DNA from 3 places in the Streptomyces sp. NPDC017936 genome. Region 2 is predicted to be linked to each of the others. Evidence: riboswitches for the same ligand, from Rfam matches in the RefSeq annotation. Region 2 holds a riboswitch; each other region holds the start of a gene.

Region 1 (4,874 bases), on a different contig from region 2:
AGCTGGGCTGAAGGTCCCGCAGCGCCTGCAACTGGTCCAGGAACCACTGGGCCGGGGGCAGCGCGGTGGCGGCCGCGGCCAGCCTCTTGGTGCGCTCCGCCCGCTCCTCCGGCCCCATGGACAGCGCCTCGTGCAGGGCGCGGGCGGTCTCCAGGACGTCGTAGGGGTTCACCACCAGCGCGTCCTCGCCCAGCTCCCAGTACGCCCCCGCCTCCCGGGACAGCACCAGCGCGCAGCCCCGGTCGGAGACGACCGGCACCTCCTTGGCGACCAGGTTCATGCCGTCCCGGATGGGGTTGACCAGGGCCACGTCCGCGAGGCGGTAGGCGGCCAGGGAGCGGGCGAAGTCGTCCTTGACGTGCAGGACGACCGGGGTCCAGTCCGCGGTGCGGTACCGGTCGTTGATCTCCCGCGCCACCCGCTGCACCTCGGCGGTGTACTCGCGGTAGACGGCGAGGTCCTGGCGGGAGGGGTAGGCGAAGGCGACGTGGACGACCCGCTCGTGCCACTCCGGGTGGTCGTCGAGCAGCTGCCGGTACGCCAGCAGGCCGCGCACGATGTTCTTCGAGAGTTCGGTGCGGTCGACGCGGACGATCGTCCTGCGCGGGCCGCCGTCGGGGGCCGTGCCGATCTCCGCGCGCAGGACCGGGAGGCGTTCCTCGACGTCCGCCTCGTGGGAGCGGGCGCGCAGGAAGTCGGCGTCGGCGCCGAGGCCGTGCACCCCGACCAGGGTCCCGTCGAGGCCCCCCGCGAACTCCGCGCAGCACGCGGTGAACGCGTCCGCCCAGCGGTGGGTCAGGAAGCCCACGCGGTCCGCGCCGAGCATGCCCCGCAGCAGCTGGACGCGGATGTCGGCGGGCAGCAGGCCGAAGTAGTCCACCGGCGCCCACGGCGTGTGCGAGAAGTGGCCGATGCGCAGGTCGGGGCGGAGTTCGCGGAGCATGCCGGGGACCAGGCACAGGTGGTAGTCCTGCACCAGGACCGCCGCGCCCTCGGCCGCCTCCTGCGCCAGTGCCTCGGCGAAGGCCCGGTTGTAGGTCTCGTACGACGCCCACTGGCGCCGGAACTCCGCGTCGAAGACCGGCTCCAGCGGGGTCTGGTACAGCAGGTGGTGGAGGAACCAGAGCACGGAGTTGGCGATGCCGTTGTACGCGTCGGCGTGCACGTCGGCCGGGACGGGCAGCATCCGCACGCCCTCCTCGCCGACCCCGCGCCGGACCGCCTCCCGGTCGCCCTCGGACAGGGCCGAGCACACCCACAGGGCCCCCGCGTCGGGGCCGATCGCCGACAGCCCGGAGACCAGCCCGCCGCCGCCCCTCCTGGCGTGCAGCGAGCCGTCGTCGCGGACCGTGTAGGAGACCGGGCCGCGGTTGGACGCGACCAGCACCTGGGCGCCCCGGGCGCCCTGAGCAGCAGGACCGTGCGTGGAAGCCATACGCCTCAACCTAGCCCGGTCCTGATCCGCTCAAACGTACGGACGCGCTGTCGGAACGGGTCGTATCCGGCCGTATACGACCCGTCGCGCGGACGGCACGGCCCCGGTCACCGGACGGTCACGCGGCCTTGCGGGCCGCGTACTCCGCGATCTGCGCCATCGGGGGCCGCTCCTCCGTGTCCACCGGGTAGGTGCGCGGCTCGAAGCCGTCCGGGCCCCGCTCGAACTGGGTGAGGGAGGGCCGGACCAGGTGCCCCCGGGCCAGCCGCAGCTGGGCCGTGCGGTATATCGCCGCCGCCATCCGGCCGAGCGCCTGCCCGTCCTGGTGGCGGTGCTTGCGCACGCCCACGTCGACCTGGGCGAGGGCGTCGAGGCCCACCAGGTGCAGGGCGTCGACCAGCATGCCCAGCTCCACGCCGTAGCCGACGGGGAAGGGCAGCTGTTCCAGCAGGGTGCGGCGGGCCGCGTACTCGCCGCCCAGCGGCTGCACGAAGCCGGCCAGCCGCGGCCAGTGCAGGTTGAGCAGGGGGCGGGCCATCAGCTCCGTCACCCGGCCGCCCTGGCCGGCGGACCTGCCGGAGGCGGGCCCGTCCGACTCGGTGCCCAGCGGACGGTCGTACATGGCCTTCACCAGTTCGACGCCCGGGTCGGTGAGCAGCGGGCCCACGATCCCCGAGACGAAGTCGGAGGAGAACTCCTTCAGGTCGGCGTCGACGAAGCACACGATGTCCCCGGTGGTGGCCAGCAGGGAGCGCCACAGCACCTCGCCCTTGCCGGGCACGGCCGGCAGGCGCGGGAGGATCGTGTCCCGGTGGACGACCCGCGCGCCGGCCGCCGCGGCGACCTGCGAGGTGCGGTCGGTGGATCCCGAGTCGACGACGACGAGCTCGTCGACGAGCGGGACCTGCTGCATGAGGTCGTGACGGATGACCGCGACGATGTCGCCGACCGTCTCCTCCTCGTTCAGCGCGGGCAGCACCACGGACACCGACTGGCCCGAGGCGCGCTTGGCGGCCAGGATCCTGTGGAGCGGGCGGTCGGTCACCGACCAGGAGCGGGTGACCAACCAGCGCTCGACTTCTTCCAGCACGGTCTGCGGCTCCTCACTGTCGGGATCACGCGGGGTGCACGGGCGGTGACCCTGTGATCCATCTCGCGGTTCGGACGTCTGTCTCAACTGTCCAGGCCTTCGGTTACAGTCTTGAGCAACGCGGGTGACCATCGCATGTCCGGGGTCGTTCCGCGTCCCTGAGTTCAACAACCGCATACCGCTCATCCAGAGGGGCAGAGGGACACGGCCCGATGAAGCCCCGGCAACCCTCCAGCCGGTCCACCACGTCGTCGTGGTGAGGCTCCCGGCTAGGGAAGGTGCCAAATCCGTCTCACGGCGAGATGCGTCGTGAGGAAGATGAGGAGAAAGGGCCTCCCCTCACATGGCTGCGCAGACAGTTGCCACCACCACCGACTCCGCGAGCACCGTCGACCTCGGTCCCGCCGCCGCCCTCTCCTGTCGCGAGTGCGGTCACCGGGTGCCCCTCGGTCCGGTCTTCGCGTGCGAGGAGTGTTTCGGCCCGCTCGAGATCGCGTACGACTTCTCCTCCTACGACCCGGAGGAGCTCCGCAAGCGCATCGAGGCGGGACCCGCGAACATCTGGCGCTACGCGCCGCTGCTGCCCGTCCCGGCCGACGTGGCGGACAAGCCGAACCTCAACCCCGGCTGGACCAAGCTCGTCAAGGCCGACAACCTGGCGCGCGAACTGGGCGTGACCGGCGGGCTGTACGTGAAGGACGACTCCGGCAACCCGACCCACTCCTTCAAGGACCGGGTGGTCGCCCAGGCCCTGGAGGCCGCCCGCGCCTTCGGCTTCACCACCCTCTCCTGCTCCTCCACCGGCAACCTGGCCGGCGCCGTCGGCGCCGCCGCCGCCCGGGCCGGCTTCCGCTCCTGCGTGTTCATCCCGCACGACCTGGAGCAGGGCAAGGTCGTCATGGCCGCGATCTACGGCGGCGAACTCGTCGGCATCGAGGGCAACTACGACGACGTCAACCGCTTCTGCTCCGAGCTCATCGGCGACCCGGCGGGCGAGGGCTGGGGCTTCGTCAACGTCAACCTGCGGCCGTACTACGCCGAGGGCTCCAAGACGCTGGCGTACGAGATCTGCGAGCAGCTCGGCTGGCGGCTCCCGGACCAGCTGGTCGTCCCCATCGCCTCCGGCTCGCAGCTCACGAAGATCGACAAGGGTCTGCAGGAGCTGATCAAGCTCGGCCTCGTCGAGGACAGGCCGTACAAGATCTTCGGCGCCCAGGCCGAGGGCTGCTCGCCGGTGTCCACCGCCTACAAGGCCGGTCACGACGTCGTGCGCCCCCAGAAGCCGGACACCATCGCCAAGTCGCTCGCCATCGGCAACCCGGCGGACGGCCCGTACGTCCTCGACATCGCGCGGCGCACCGGCGGTGCGGTGGAGGACGTGACCGACGAGCAGATCGTCGACGCGATCAAGCTGCTCGCCCGGACGGAGGGCGTCTTCGCCGAGACGGCGGGTGGCGTGACGGTCGGCGTCACCAGGAAGCTGATCGAGAACGGTCTGCTGGACCCGAGCCTCACGACCGTCGTGCTCAACACCGGCGACGGGCTGAAGACGCTGGACGCGGTGGCCGGCACGGGGCTCACCGCGACCATCCGCCCCACCCTGGACTCGTTCCGTGAAGCCGGCCTCGCGTAGGCAGGACCCGCCGAATCACCTGACCGGAGGTCAGCAGCACATGAGCGTCACCGTCCGCATCCCCACCATCCTGCGCACCTACACCGGCGGCCAGGCCGAGGTGTCCGCCGAGGGGGCGACCCTCGCCGAGGTCATCGAGGACCTGGAGAAGAACCACACCGGCATCGCCGCGCGCGTCCTGGACGACCAGGGCAAGCTCCGACGGTTCGTCAACGTGTACGTGAACGACGACGACGTGCGGTTCGAGCAGGGGCTGGAGACGGCGACCCCCGCCGGCGCCGGCGTCTCGATCATCCCCGCCGTCGCCGGTGGCTGATCCCCGGTCGGTACCCGCCGGTAGTAACCGTCGGTAAGAGCGATGACCGTGCGTTCATCGAATTGCCCCCTCCGTGAGAGAAGCGGAGGGGGCAATTCAGTGTGGTTGAGCGCGGTACAGTTGGGGAACTCGCCGCCATTCGCACGCCGAACGCAGAGGAGTTCCGGCTTCGCGTGCGGTGAGAAGTAGCCAAAGTGTGCAGCTGTTTTGCGCCTTTCGTTCCCTATGTGAGGCCCGACTTGCCCTGAGTGCGGGGGAATTCTCGCCATATTTCGGGCCGCCCACGTCCAGAATTCTCGTCCGATCGACCTGTTGCAGACGGCAGTTGGACAGATACATTCAGCCGCGGTCGACGCGTTCCGGCGCACGCCCCCAACCAGTCTGGGGGGTGAGGTCTGAC
Region 2 (4,874 bases):
CTCGGCTGCGGCTACCTGGCCCTGGTGGGGTACGCCGCCGCGCACGCCGACTCCGGACAGTCCCTGGTCGGTGCCTCGGGGGCGATCTCGGCGGTCCTCGGCGCGTGCCTGTACCTGTTCCCCCGGGCGCGGGTGACCAGTCTCCTGCCGTTCCTGTTCTTCCTGCCGCTGCGCTTCCCGGCGTGGGTCGTGCTGCCCTTCTGGGCGGCCCTGCAGTGGGTGGCCGCGGGGCAGGCCGCCCGGGGGCCGGGCGTGGCGTACCTGGCCCATCTGCTGGGCTTCGGCCTGGGCCTGGTCTTCGCGTGGGCCCGGTTCCAGGGGACGACTAGAGTGAAGGCCGCCCCAGCTCCGGCCCCCGAGGGAGAGAACCAGCCGTGATCACCGCGATCGTCCTCATCAAGACCAGCGTGGACCGGATCCCCGAGATCGCCGAGCGGATCGCTTCGCTGGACTCCGTGAGCGAGGTCTTCTCCGTCACCGGCACGTACGACCTGATCGCCATGGTGCGGGTGCGGCAGCACGAGGACCTGGCGGAGGTCATCCCGGGGCGGATCAGCAAGATCCCCGGCGTGGAGGCGACGGACACGCACGTCGCCTTCCGCACCTACTCGCAGCACGACCTGGAGGCGGCGTTCGCGATCGGGCTGGACTCCTGACCCCCTGACACGGCTCCCGCGCGCGAGGCCCCCCTCACACCGCCGGGACGCAGCGGCCGTCCTCCGTCCGGTACCGCCACTTCGCGCCGTCGCTCACCAGCTCCTTCACCGCGTTCACGAAACGCTCCACGTGCTCGTCCGGGGTGCCCGCGCCGAAGCTCACCCGGACGGCGTTGAGGGACTTCTCGCCGGGGGCGGCCTCGGGGGAACCGCACTCGCCCTGGCTCCGGGGTTCGCCGCCCAGCAGGGTGCGGACCAGCGGGTGGGCGCAGAAGAGGCCGTCGCGGACGCCGATGCCGTACTCGGCGGAGAGGGCGGCGGCGAAGTGGGAGCTGTTCCAGCCCTCGACGACGAAGGAGATCACGCCCACGCGCGGGGCGTCGTCACCGAACAGGGACAGCACGCGCACCTCGGGGACCTCGGCCAGGCCGGTGCGCACCTTGTCGATCAGGTACCGCTCGCGGGCTACCAGCGTGTCGAAGCCCGCCTCGGTCAGGGCCCGGCAGGCGGAGGCGACGGCGTAGGCGCCGATCACGTTCGGGGAGCCGGCCTCGTGCCGGGCGGCGCTCTCGTGCCACTCCACGTCCACTCCCCCGTCCTCGCGCCGGGTGACCCTGCGGCTGGCGCCGCCGCCGGCGAGGTAGGGGTCGGCCTCCCGCAGCCAGTCGGCCCGCCCGGCCAGGACGCCGGCACCGAAGGGGGCGTACAGCTTGTGCCCGGAGAAGGCGACCCAGTCGACGTCGAGGTCCTGGACGGACACCGGGTGGTGCGGGGCCAGCTGGGCCGCGTCCAGGACGATCCGGGCGCCGTGGGCGTGGGCGGCGGCGGCCAGCTCGCGGACCGGCCACAGCTCGCCGGTGACGTTCGAGGCGCCGGTCACGCAGACCAGGGCCGGGCCGTGAGGGTCGCGGCCGGCGAGGGCGCGCTCCAGGGTCTCGACGGCCCGGCCCGGGGTGCGCGGGGCGTCGAGGCAGGTGACCCGGGCGTCCTTCCAGGGCAGCAGCGAGGCGTGGTGCTCGGTCTCGAAGACGAAGACCTGGCAGCCGGCGGGGAGGGCCGCGGCCAGGAGGTTCAGGGAGTCCGTGGTGGAGCGGGTGAACACCAGCTGGTCGTCGGCGCGGCAGTCGAGGAACTCCGCGACCGTCCTGCGGGCGTTCTCGAAGAGGTCGGTGGAGAGCTGGGAGAGGTATCCGGCGCCGCGGTGGACGCTGCCGTAGTACGGGGCGTAGGCCGCCACGTCGTCCCAGACGCGCTGGAGGGCGGGGGCGCTGGCCGCGTAGTCGAGCGCCGCGTAGGCGACCTCGCCGCCCGTGACGAGCGGGACGGTGACATCCGCGCCCAGAACGGGCAGCGGGGCACAGACGGACTGGGCGGCGGCAGCGGTGGAGACGGACATGGCGGAACTCCCGTGAAGGCAGGCGAGGGCGCTCGGTGGGAACCCTCGAGGAGGACACCGCACCGTGCCGGACGGCGCGTCGACGGCACGGACGCGGTGGAAGAGGTGAAAGGGATGCGGAGGCGGGGCTCTGCGGCCCTATCGCATTCGCTTGCTCACGGAAGGCTCCTCGACGACCAGGACCCCTGGTTGCTCGAGGGGTCCGCGCTTGCCGTGGACCTCGCTGCCCACGACCTGGTCTTCACCCGGGGCACCCCGCCACGGACGGAGGGTTGCCGGACAGTCGGCCGGGGCCTCATGACTGTCACTCATGACCTGGGGGAGAACGTACGCTAAGTGATCGCGGTCCCGCAACCCGTGTCCGGATCGCGGGACCGCACCCGGTGTCCGCTACGCGTTGCTGGCCGCCACCCAGCGCTCCAGCGCCCGCTCGGCCGCCCCGGAGTCGATGGACTGCGCCGCCTTCTCCATGCCGGCGCGGATCTGCTCGGCCAGCGGCGCGTCCGTCGGGTCCAGCGCCACCAGGGCCGCCGCCGCGTTCAGCAGGACGGCGTCGCGCACCGGGCCCGTCTCCCCCTCCAGCAGCCGTCGCGCGACCTCCGCGTTGTACGACGGGTCCGCGCCCCGCAGCGCCTCCACCGGCACCAGCTCGATGCCGACGTCCCGCGGGTCGAAGGTCTCCTCGGTGACCTTGCCGTCGCGCACGATCCACACCCGGGAGGTGGACGTGGTCGTCAGCTCGTCGAAGCCGTCGTCGCCGCGGAACACCAGGGAGGAGTTGCCGCGCTCGGCGAGGACACCGGCGATGAGCGGGGCCATGCGCGGATCGGCCACCCCCACCGCCTGCGCCTTCACCTTCGCCGGGTTGGTCAGCGGACCGAGCGCGTTGAAGGTGGTCCGGATGCCCAGCTGTCCGCGCGCGGCGGCGACGTGGCGCAGCGCCGGGTGGAACTTGACCGCGAAGCAGAAGGTGATGCCGGCCTCCTCGGCCACCTCGGCCACCCGCCGCGGGGTCAGTTCCAGGTTGACGCCCAGCTTCTCCAGGACGTCCGAGGCGCCGGACGCGGAGGAGGCGGCCCGGTTGCCGTGCTTGACGACCTTCGCGCCCGTGCCGGCGATGACGATCGACGACATCGTGGAGATGTTCACCGTCTTCGCGCCGTCGCCGCCGGTGCCGACGATGTCGACGGTCCGCCCCGGCACCTCGATCACGTTGGCGTGCTCGTACATCGTCCGGACCAGGCCGGTGATCTCCTCGACCGTCTCGCCCTTGGCGCGCAGCGCCACCGCGAACCCGGCGATCTGCGCGTCGGTCGCCTCGCCGCGCATGATCAGGTCCATCGCCCAGGCGGTGTCGTCCGCGCTGAGGTCCCGGCCCTCCAGCAGGCCGTTCAGCAGGGCGGGCCAGGAACGGCCCGCCGCGGTGTCGCCTCCAGCGGGGGTCACAGCGCTCATATGCCGCTCCTGGGTCAGTCCGGTCCCGCTCCCCGGGACGCGCGTATCGACGGCTCCACCCTATCCAGCCGCGGGCACGGCGAAGGGCCCCGTCCGAACACCGGACGGGGCCCTCCTGGGGTGCGTGGCGACGCAGTGATCAGTGGTGGCCGTGGCCGCTCGTGATCTCCTTGTACTCCTCGACGGTCGGCTTCGGGATCTGGCTCTCCTCGCCGTAGTACGCCTTGCTCAGCTTGGCGCGGACCTTCTCGGAGCGCTTCACCTTGCGCTCGACGCCGTTCTCGTCGACCGTCGGGCCGATCTCGGCCGGCTTGTACTGCTCGTGCGCGGTGAGCGTGTACAGGGCCTCCTGGCTGAGCGGCTCGTGGACCTCGATGTACTCACCGTGCGGCAGGCGCTTGATGGTGCCGGTCTCGCGACCGTGCAGCACCTTGTCCTTGTCGCGGCGCTGGAGGCCGAGGCAGATCCGCTTGGTGACCACGAAGGCGAGGACCGGTCCGGCGAAGAAGCCGATCCGGACGAACCAGGTGACCGCGTTGATCGACAGGTGGAAGTGGGTGGCGAAGATGTCGTTGCCACCACCGATCAGCATGATCATGTAGCCGGTGACCCAGGCGACGCCGAAGGCCGTACGGGTCGGGGCGTTGCGCGGACGGTCCAGGATGTGGTGCTCGCGCTTGTCGCCGGTGACCCACGACTCGATGAACGGGTACAGGGCGATCACACCGAGGAACAGACCGAAGAGCACCAGCGGGATGAACACGCCCAGCACGAGCGTGTGACCCCAGAAGTTGATCTCCCAGCCCGGCATGGCGCGGATCAGGCCCTCGGCGAAGCCCATGTACCAGTCGGGCTGGGCGCCGGTGGACACCTGGTCCGGACGGTAGGGGCCCAGCACCCAGATCGGGTTGATGGACGCGATGCCGGCGAGGGCCGCGATGGCGCCGAAGACCAGGAAGAAGAAGCCTCCGGCCTTGGCCATGTAGACCGGCAGCAGCGGCATGCCGACGACGTTCTTGTTGGTGCGGCCGGGACCCGCGAACTGCGTGTGCTTGTGGTAGAAGACCAGGATCAGGTGGCCGACCACCAGACCGAGCATGATGCCCGGCAGCAGCAGGATGTGGATCGAGTAGAACCGCGCGACGAAGTCGCCGCCCGGGAACTCCCCGCCGAACAGGAACATCGAGATGTACGTGCCGACGATCGGCACGGACAGGATCGCGCCCTGGGTGAAGCGGACACCGGTGCCGGAGAGCAGGTCGTCCGGGAGCGAGTAGCCGGTGAAACCGGTGAACATGCCCAGGACGAAGAGCAGGAAGCCGAACAGCCAGTTGATCTCACGCGGCTTGCGGAACGCGCCGGTGAAG
Region 3 (4,874 bases), on a different contig from region 2:
GGGCGGACCCTGTTCGACGATCCGGCCGCCGTCGATGAACACGACCCGGTCGGCGATCTCGCGGGCGAAGCCGATCTCGTGGGTGACGATCACCAGGGTGGTGCCGCTCCTCGCCAGGTCCTTGATGACGGCGAGGACCTCACCGACGAGTTCGGGGTCGAGGGCGGAGGTGGGTTCGTCGAAGAGGATGACCCCGGGGCGCAGCGCCAGGGCGCGGGCGATGGCCACGCGCTGCTGCTGACCGCCCGACAGCTGCCGGGGGTAGGCGGCCGCCTTGTCCGCCAGGCCGACCCGTTGCAGCAGTTCGCCGGCGAGTGTCCGGGCCTCCGCCTTGCCGAGCCTCCCGGTCGCCACCGGGGCGGCGGCCACGTTGTCCAGCACCGTCAGGTGCGGGAAGAGGTTGAAGTTCTGGAACACGAACCCGATGCGGCTGCGCTGGGTCAGGATGACCCGCTCGCTCAGCTCCTTCAGCCTCTCGCCCTGCCGGCGGACGCCGATGAGTTCGCCGTTGACGCTGACGTAGCCGATCTCCGGCTTCTCCAGGTGGTTGATGACCCGCAGCAGGGTGGACTTGCCGGAGCCGGACGGGCCGAGGATCACGGTGACCTCGCCGGGCCGCACCGTCAGGTCGACCCCGTCGAGCACCCGGTGGGAGCCGTACCACTTGTGCACGTCGTGCACCTCGACGGCGGCGGCGTCACGGGGCGTCCCGGCGGTCATACGGCGGCCTCCCGGCGGATGCGGTCCCGCAGGCCGGCGAGACCGGTCCGCAGCTTCTGCAACGGGGTCGGCGGCAGCGTGCGGGTGGCGCCGCGGGCGTAGTACCGCTCGACGTAGAACTGGACGACGGACACGACGCTGGTGAGGATCAGGTACCAGACGGTGACGACCAGCAGCAGCGGCACGATGTCACCGGGGTAGGTGGAGCCCATGGTCTGCGCGGTCCCGAACAGGTCGAGCAGCGAGACGTAGAAGACCAGCGAGGTGCTCTTGATCAGGCCGATGAGCTGGTTGACGTAGTTCGGGGTGATCGAGCGCAGCGCCTGCGGCCAGACGATCCTCCTGAACCGGTAGCCCTTCGGCAGGCCGAGCGCGGAGGCCGCCTCGTGCTGGCCCTGGTCGACGGAGAGGATGCCGCCCCGGACGACCTCGGCCGCGTACGCCGCCTCGTTGAGGCTGAGGCCGACGACGGCCACGGCCATGTCGGTGGCCAGCCGGGACTCGTCGAAGGTGAAGAAGGCCGGTCCGAAGGGGACGCCCACGCTGAGCGTCTGGTACAGGGCGCTGAAGTTGTAGAGGAACAGCAGGACCACGATCAGCGGTATCGAGCGGAACGCCCAGACGTAGGTCCAGCTCACCGCCCGCAGCACCGGGCTCTTCGAGAGCCGGGCCAGGGCGAGGAGGATGCCGCCGAGGAGCCCCAGCACCGCGCTGTACGCGGTGACCTCGAGGGTGATGAGGAGTCCGTCGAGGATGGTCGGCCGCAGGAACCAGTAGCCGAACCGGTCCCACTGGTAGAAGGGGTTGGAGACCAGACCGTGGAGGAACTGGGCCGCCAGGACCAGCACGATCGTGGTGGCGATCCAGCGGCCGGGGCGGCGCAGCGGCTGGACCCGCTGCGCGGTCAGCGGTTTTGACGGGGTGTCGGGGGACGGCGGTGCCTCGGTGACGGACACGGCGGCGCCTGGGGGTTCGCTCATGAGGGGCTCCGGCGGAATGGGGATGCCCCGGGACACGGCGGCCGCGGTGTGACCACGGCGGCCGCTTCGCGGCGGGACGGGACACACGGCAACGCACGGGAACCGGAGGCTGGGCGGACAAACACACCGCTCACGCGGTGTTCGTCAGGAACGCGGGGCTGCGGAGGGGGACGTCAGCCCCGACAGCGGGCACGGCCCGGTGCGGTACACAGTGCGCTGTTCACGCGGAGCAGGTCGACGGCCCGGTCGGCGACGAGCGGCTGCGCGGACGGGTGTACGCAGCCCCGAGGGCGGCGGGGCGCCGTCCTGAGAGCTGCGTACATGGTGTTCTCCGTCATCGTCACGGCCCCCGGGGGGGCCTCGCGCGCTTACCGAATCGTCCGTGCCGGCACGTCATCCGGTCCGGTCGTCACCTGGGGCACCCCACCGCGGCGCGAGGGTTGCCGGTCAGCAAGCCAGGGCTTGTCGCTGACGCTCATGACCGTTCTGGGCCGTAAGTTAAGACAGTTGCCCGAACGGATGTCAACGTCCGGTCCACTGGGTGGACCGGGTCAGGGGCGCCCGGCCTGCGGTCGCGGGCCCTGGTCGGGGGTCGCGTGGGCCGCCCAGTCCAGGATCTGGACAGCGGCCCCGGCGGCCTCCAGGCCCCGGCAGCGGGCGCGGTGACGGCGGTCGATGCCGTCGAGGTCGAGGTGTCCGCCGAACGCCGGGTGCGCGGCCAGACGGCGGGCGTAGGCCCACAGGGCCGGGTGGCCGGCGATGCGCTGCACGGCTCCCGCGTCGAGGTGGTGACGGTGCACGGTGTCGAGCTGCACCAGGGCCACCCACAACTCGACGTCGGCCGCCGTCATCCGATCACCGATCAGGTACGGTTGCGCGCTGAGCCCCCGCTCCAGGACGCCGAGCGTGGCGAGCAGGGTGTCGAGGGCCTCGGCGCGTTCCGTCGCGTCGGCGTGGGCCGCCCCGGCGCGCTGCGCGGCCTCCTCGATGCCCTGTGCGCACATCCGCTCGACGGCCTCGATCTCCGACCCGGCGCCGCACGGGTACAGCGTGGGCCGGCCGCCGCCGAAGCGGCGGGCGAGGTCGCGGGCGATGTCGGGGCCGTGGGTGGAGACGATCCGCCCGGACCAGTCGTCGCTCAGCACGGGGCCGACGGCGGGCCCGGTGTAGTGGTGGGCGCTGGCGTCGTAGAGCGGGCGCAGCGCCAGGTGGCCTCCGTCGGGACAGTCGGGCACGGCGGGCAGGAGCGTCAGCGGACAGGCCCGGTCCAGGCCGAGCAGGCCGTGGACGACGGCGATGCGCAGGCCGTCGGGGTCGGCCGTGGTCAGGTGGAGGCGGTAGCGGCGCGGCACGGCGTAGTGGCCGCTGCGGGCGTCGCGGCCGATGCGGCCCCGGAAGGCGGGGGCGGGACGGGTGGACGGGTGGGCGGCCGGCGGTGTGACGGACATGACTCTCCCAGGGGGCGGTCGCGCGGACGGACGCGCGGCGGATGCGACGTCTGGCGGGAGGGCGCGGCTCCGGTCCGCGCGCGCCGGCGGGGCCGGTGCCCTGGGGCACCGCCGGTGCGGCCGGGCGCGGGGTCGGGCCGGTTCAGCCCCGGGTGTCGATCGCGCTGCAGACGCGCAGCAGATCGATGTGACGGCGGGAGGTGAGAAGGGGCGACGACCACGCCGTGCGGCTCACGCGGCTGGCGACCGGCTCAAGGCACCCCATGCTTCCCTACCTGTTCACTAGGATTCCCGAACCGAGTGTCGATCGGGCCCCGGCCGCCGTCAAGAGGGCGTCCACGAGGTGAGTACGGCACTGCGGGGCGGCGCCCCGCGACGCGTGGCCCGGCGTCCACCGCCCCGCGGGGCGGCGCCCGGGCTCGGCGTCGCGCCTCCTGGCCGGGCGGACCGCTCCTGGACGGGCCCCTCCTGGGCGGACCGGCCCGTCCGCGGGCGACGGCGCACGGACGGGGGACGCGGGGTGGCGTGGTCCGGGTCCGGGGAGGCGGAGCGTGTCGTGGCGGGCGGCGACGAACGTGAGGGGGCGGCTCTCTAACCGGGCGTCGCCGTCCTCCTGCGGATCCGGCACGGCGCCTCCCGCGTCCGAGCCGTGCGGTGGTCTTCCGACGACCGAGGGCCCTGGCTCACCCGAGTGAACCAAGGCCCTGTACGAGGCGGGTTGCCGCCTCCGCGGTCGGGACGACAGGATTTGAACCTGCGACCCCTTGACCCCCAGTCAAGTGCGCTACCAAGCTGCGCCACGTCCCGTCGCGCTCCGCGACGGTGAACCGTGGGAACGCGCAGGTAAACACTACCGCACGCGCGCCGGTGCCGGGTCCCCTATCCGGCGGCTCCCGGCAGGGCCACGCCCAGCCGCGCGGCGCGCTCGGTCAGCTCGCGCCACACCTTCGGCGCGACCGGCACGCCCTTCTCCCCGCGCCCGGCGGCCACGGCGGCGCTGCGTTCGCCGGGGTAGAACACGCCCTCGGCGCCGTCCGCCGCGGGCAGGCCCTTCAGGGTGTCCAGAGTGGCGTCGACGGCCTCGGTGAAGGCGTCCGCGCCGCCGAAGGCGGCCGGGTCGACGGCGATGAGCAGCGCGTTCTGACGGTGCTCGCGTCCCGCCGGGTCGTCCGAGTGGAAGGACGCGAAGATCGGCGCGCCGACCAGCACGCTGGTCAGCAGTTCGAACGCCAGCGACATGCCGGATCCCTTCGCCCCGCCCAGCGGCAGCGGCATGACCGCCTTGTCCGGGTCGGTGGTCGGGGTGCCGTCCTCGGTGGCGGCCGCGCCCTCGGGCAGCGGGGTGCCGTTCGCCTTCGCCTGGCGGATCCTGCCCAGGGCGATGGTGGCGGTGGCCATGTCGAGCAGCAGCGGGGCGCGGGACGACGACTCGGCGGTCGGCACGGCGACGGCGAGCGGGCTGGTGGCGACCGCCGCGCCCTTGACGCCGGTGTAGCCCATGTTGGGCATGCCGGCGACGAAGCCGATGCCGACCAGCCCCTGCTCGGCGATCTTGGACACGTAGTAGCCGATGGCGCCGGTGTGCACGGTGCGGCGTACGCCCACCGCGGCGACGCCGTTCGTCCGGGCCCGGGTGACCGCCTCGTCGGCGGCGGCGGACAGGGCGACCGGTCCGGGGGCGCGGTCGGCGTCCAGGACGGCCGCGGCGGGGGTGGAGGACTCCACC

What was found. A riboswitch is a leader RNA that binds a small molecule or an ion and turns the genes downstream of it on or off. The one in region 2 is predicted to bind S-adenosylmethionine.
Region 1: linked by a shared signal. The riboswitch ahead of thrC (threonine synthase) and the one ahead of ACH4F6_RS29040 (aminotransferase class V-fold PLP-dependent enzyme) in region 2 are both predicted to bind S-adenosylmethionine.
Region 3: linked by a shared signal. The riboswitch ahead of ACH4F6_RS06360 (amino acid ABC transporter permease) and the one ahead of ACH4F6_RS29040 (aminotransferase class V-fold PLP-dependent enzyme) in region 2 are both predicted to bind S-adenosylmethionine.

What each region holds. Positions count from the first base shown of each region.
Region 1 covers NZ_JBIRHK010000005.1:118,571-123,444, forward strand. Annotated here, with positions in the region: gene ACH4F6_RS12355 (trehalose-6-phosphate synthase) at 1-1,435, opposite strand, end outside; gene otsB (trehalose-phosphatase) at 1-11, shown strand, start outside; gene ACH4F6_RS12360 (glucosyl-3-phosphoglycerate synthase) at 1,554-2,525, opposite strand; SAM riboswitch class I at 2,705-2,850, shown strand; gene thrC (threonine synthase) at 2,869-4,158, shown strand; gene ACH4F6_RS12370 (MoaD/ThiS family protein) at 4,199-4,474, shown strand.
Region 2 covers NZ_JBIRHK010000015.1:226,952-231,825, reverse strand. Annotated here, with positions in the region: gene ACH4F6_RS29050 (rhomboid family intramembrane serine protease) at 1-378, shown strand, start outside; gene ACH4F6_RS29045 (Lrp/AsnC family transcriptional regulator) at 375-656, shown strand; gene ACH4F6_RS29040 (aminotransferase class V-fold PLP-dependent enzyme) at 691-2,052, opposite strand; SAM riboswitch class IV at 2,252-2,368, opposite strand; gene trpD (anthranilate phosphoribosyltransferase) at 2,443-3,507, opposite strand; gene ACH4F6_RS29030 (cytochrome bc complex cytochrome b subunit) at 3,647-4,874, opposite strand, start outside.
Region 3 covers NZ_JBIRHK010000002.1:629,614-634,487, reverse strand. Annotated here, with positions in the region: gene ACH4F6_RS06365 (amino acid ABC transporter ATP-binding protein) at 1-720, opposite strand, end outside; gene ACH4F6_RS06360 (amino acid ABC transporter permease) at 717-1,700, opposite strand; SAM riboswitch class IV at 2,060-2,183, opposite strand; gene ACH4F6_RS06355 (glutathione S-transferase C-terminal domain-containing protein) at 2,252-3,148, opposite strand; gene ACH4F6_RS06350 (putative leader peptide) at 3,291-3,413, opposite strand; tRNA gene ACH4F6_RS06345 (tRNA-Pro) at 3,882-3,955, opposite strand; gene ACH4F6_RS06340 (Ldh family oxidoreductase) at 4,028-4,874, opposite strand, start outside.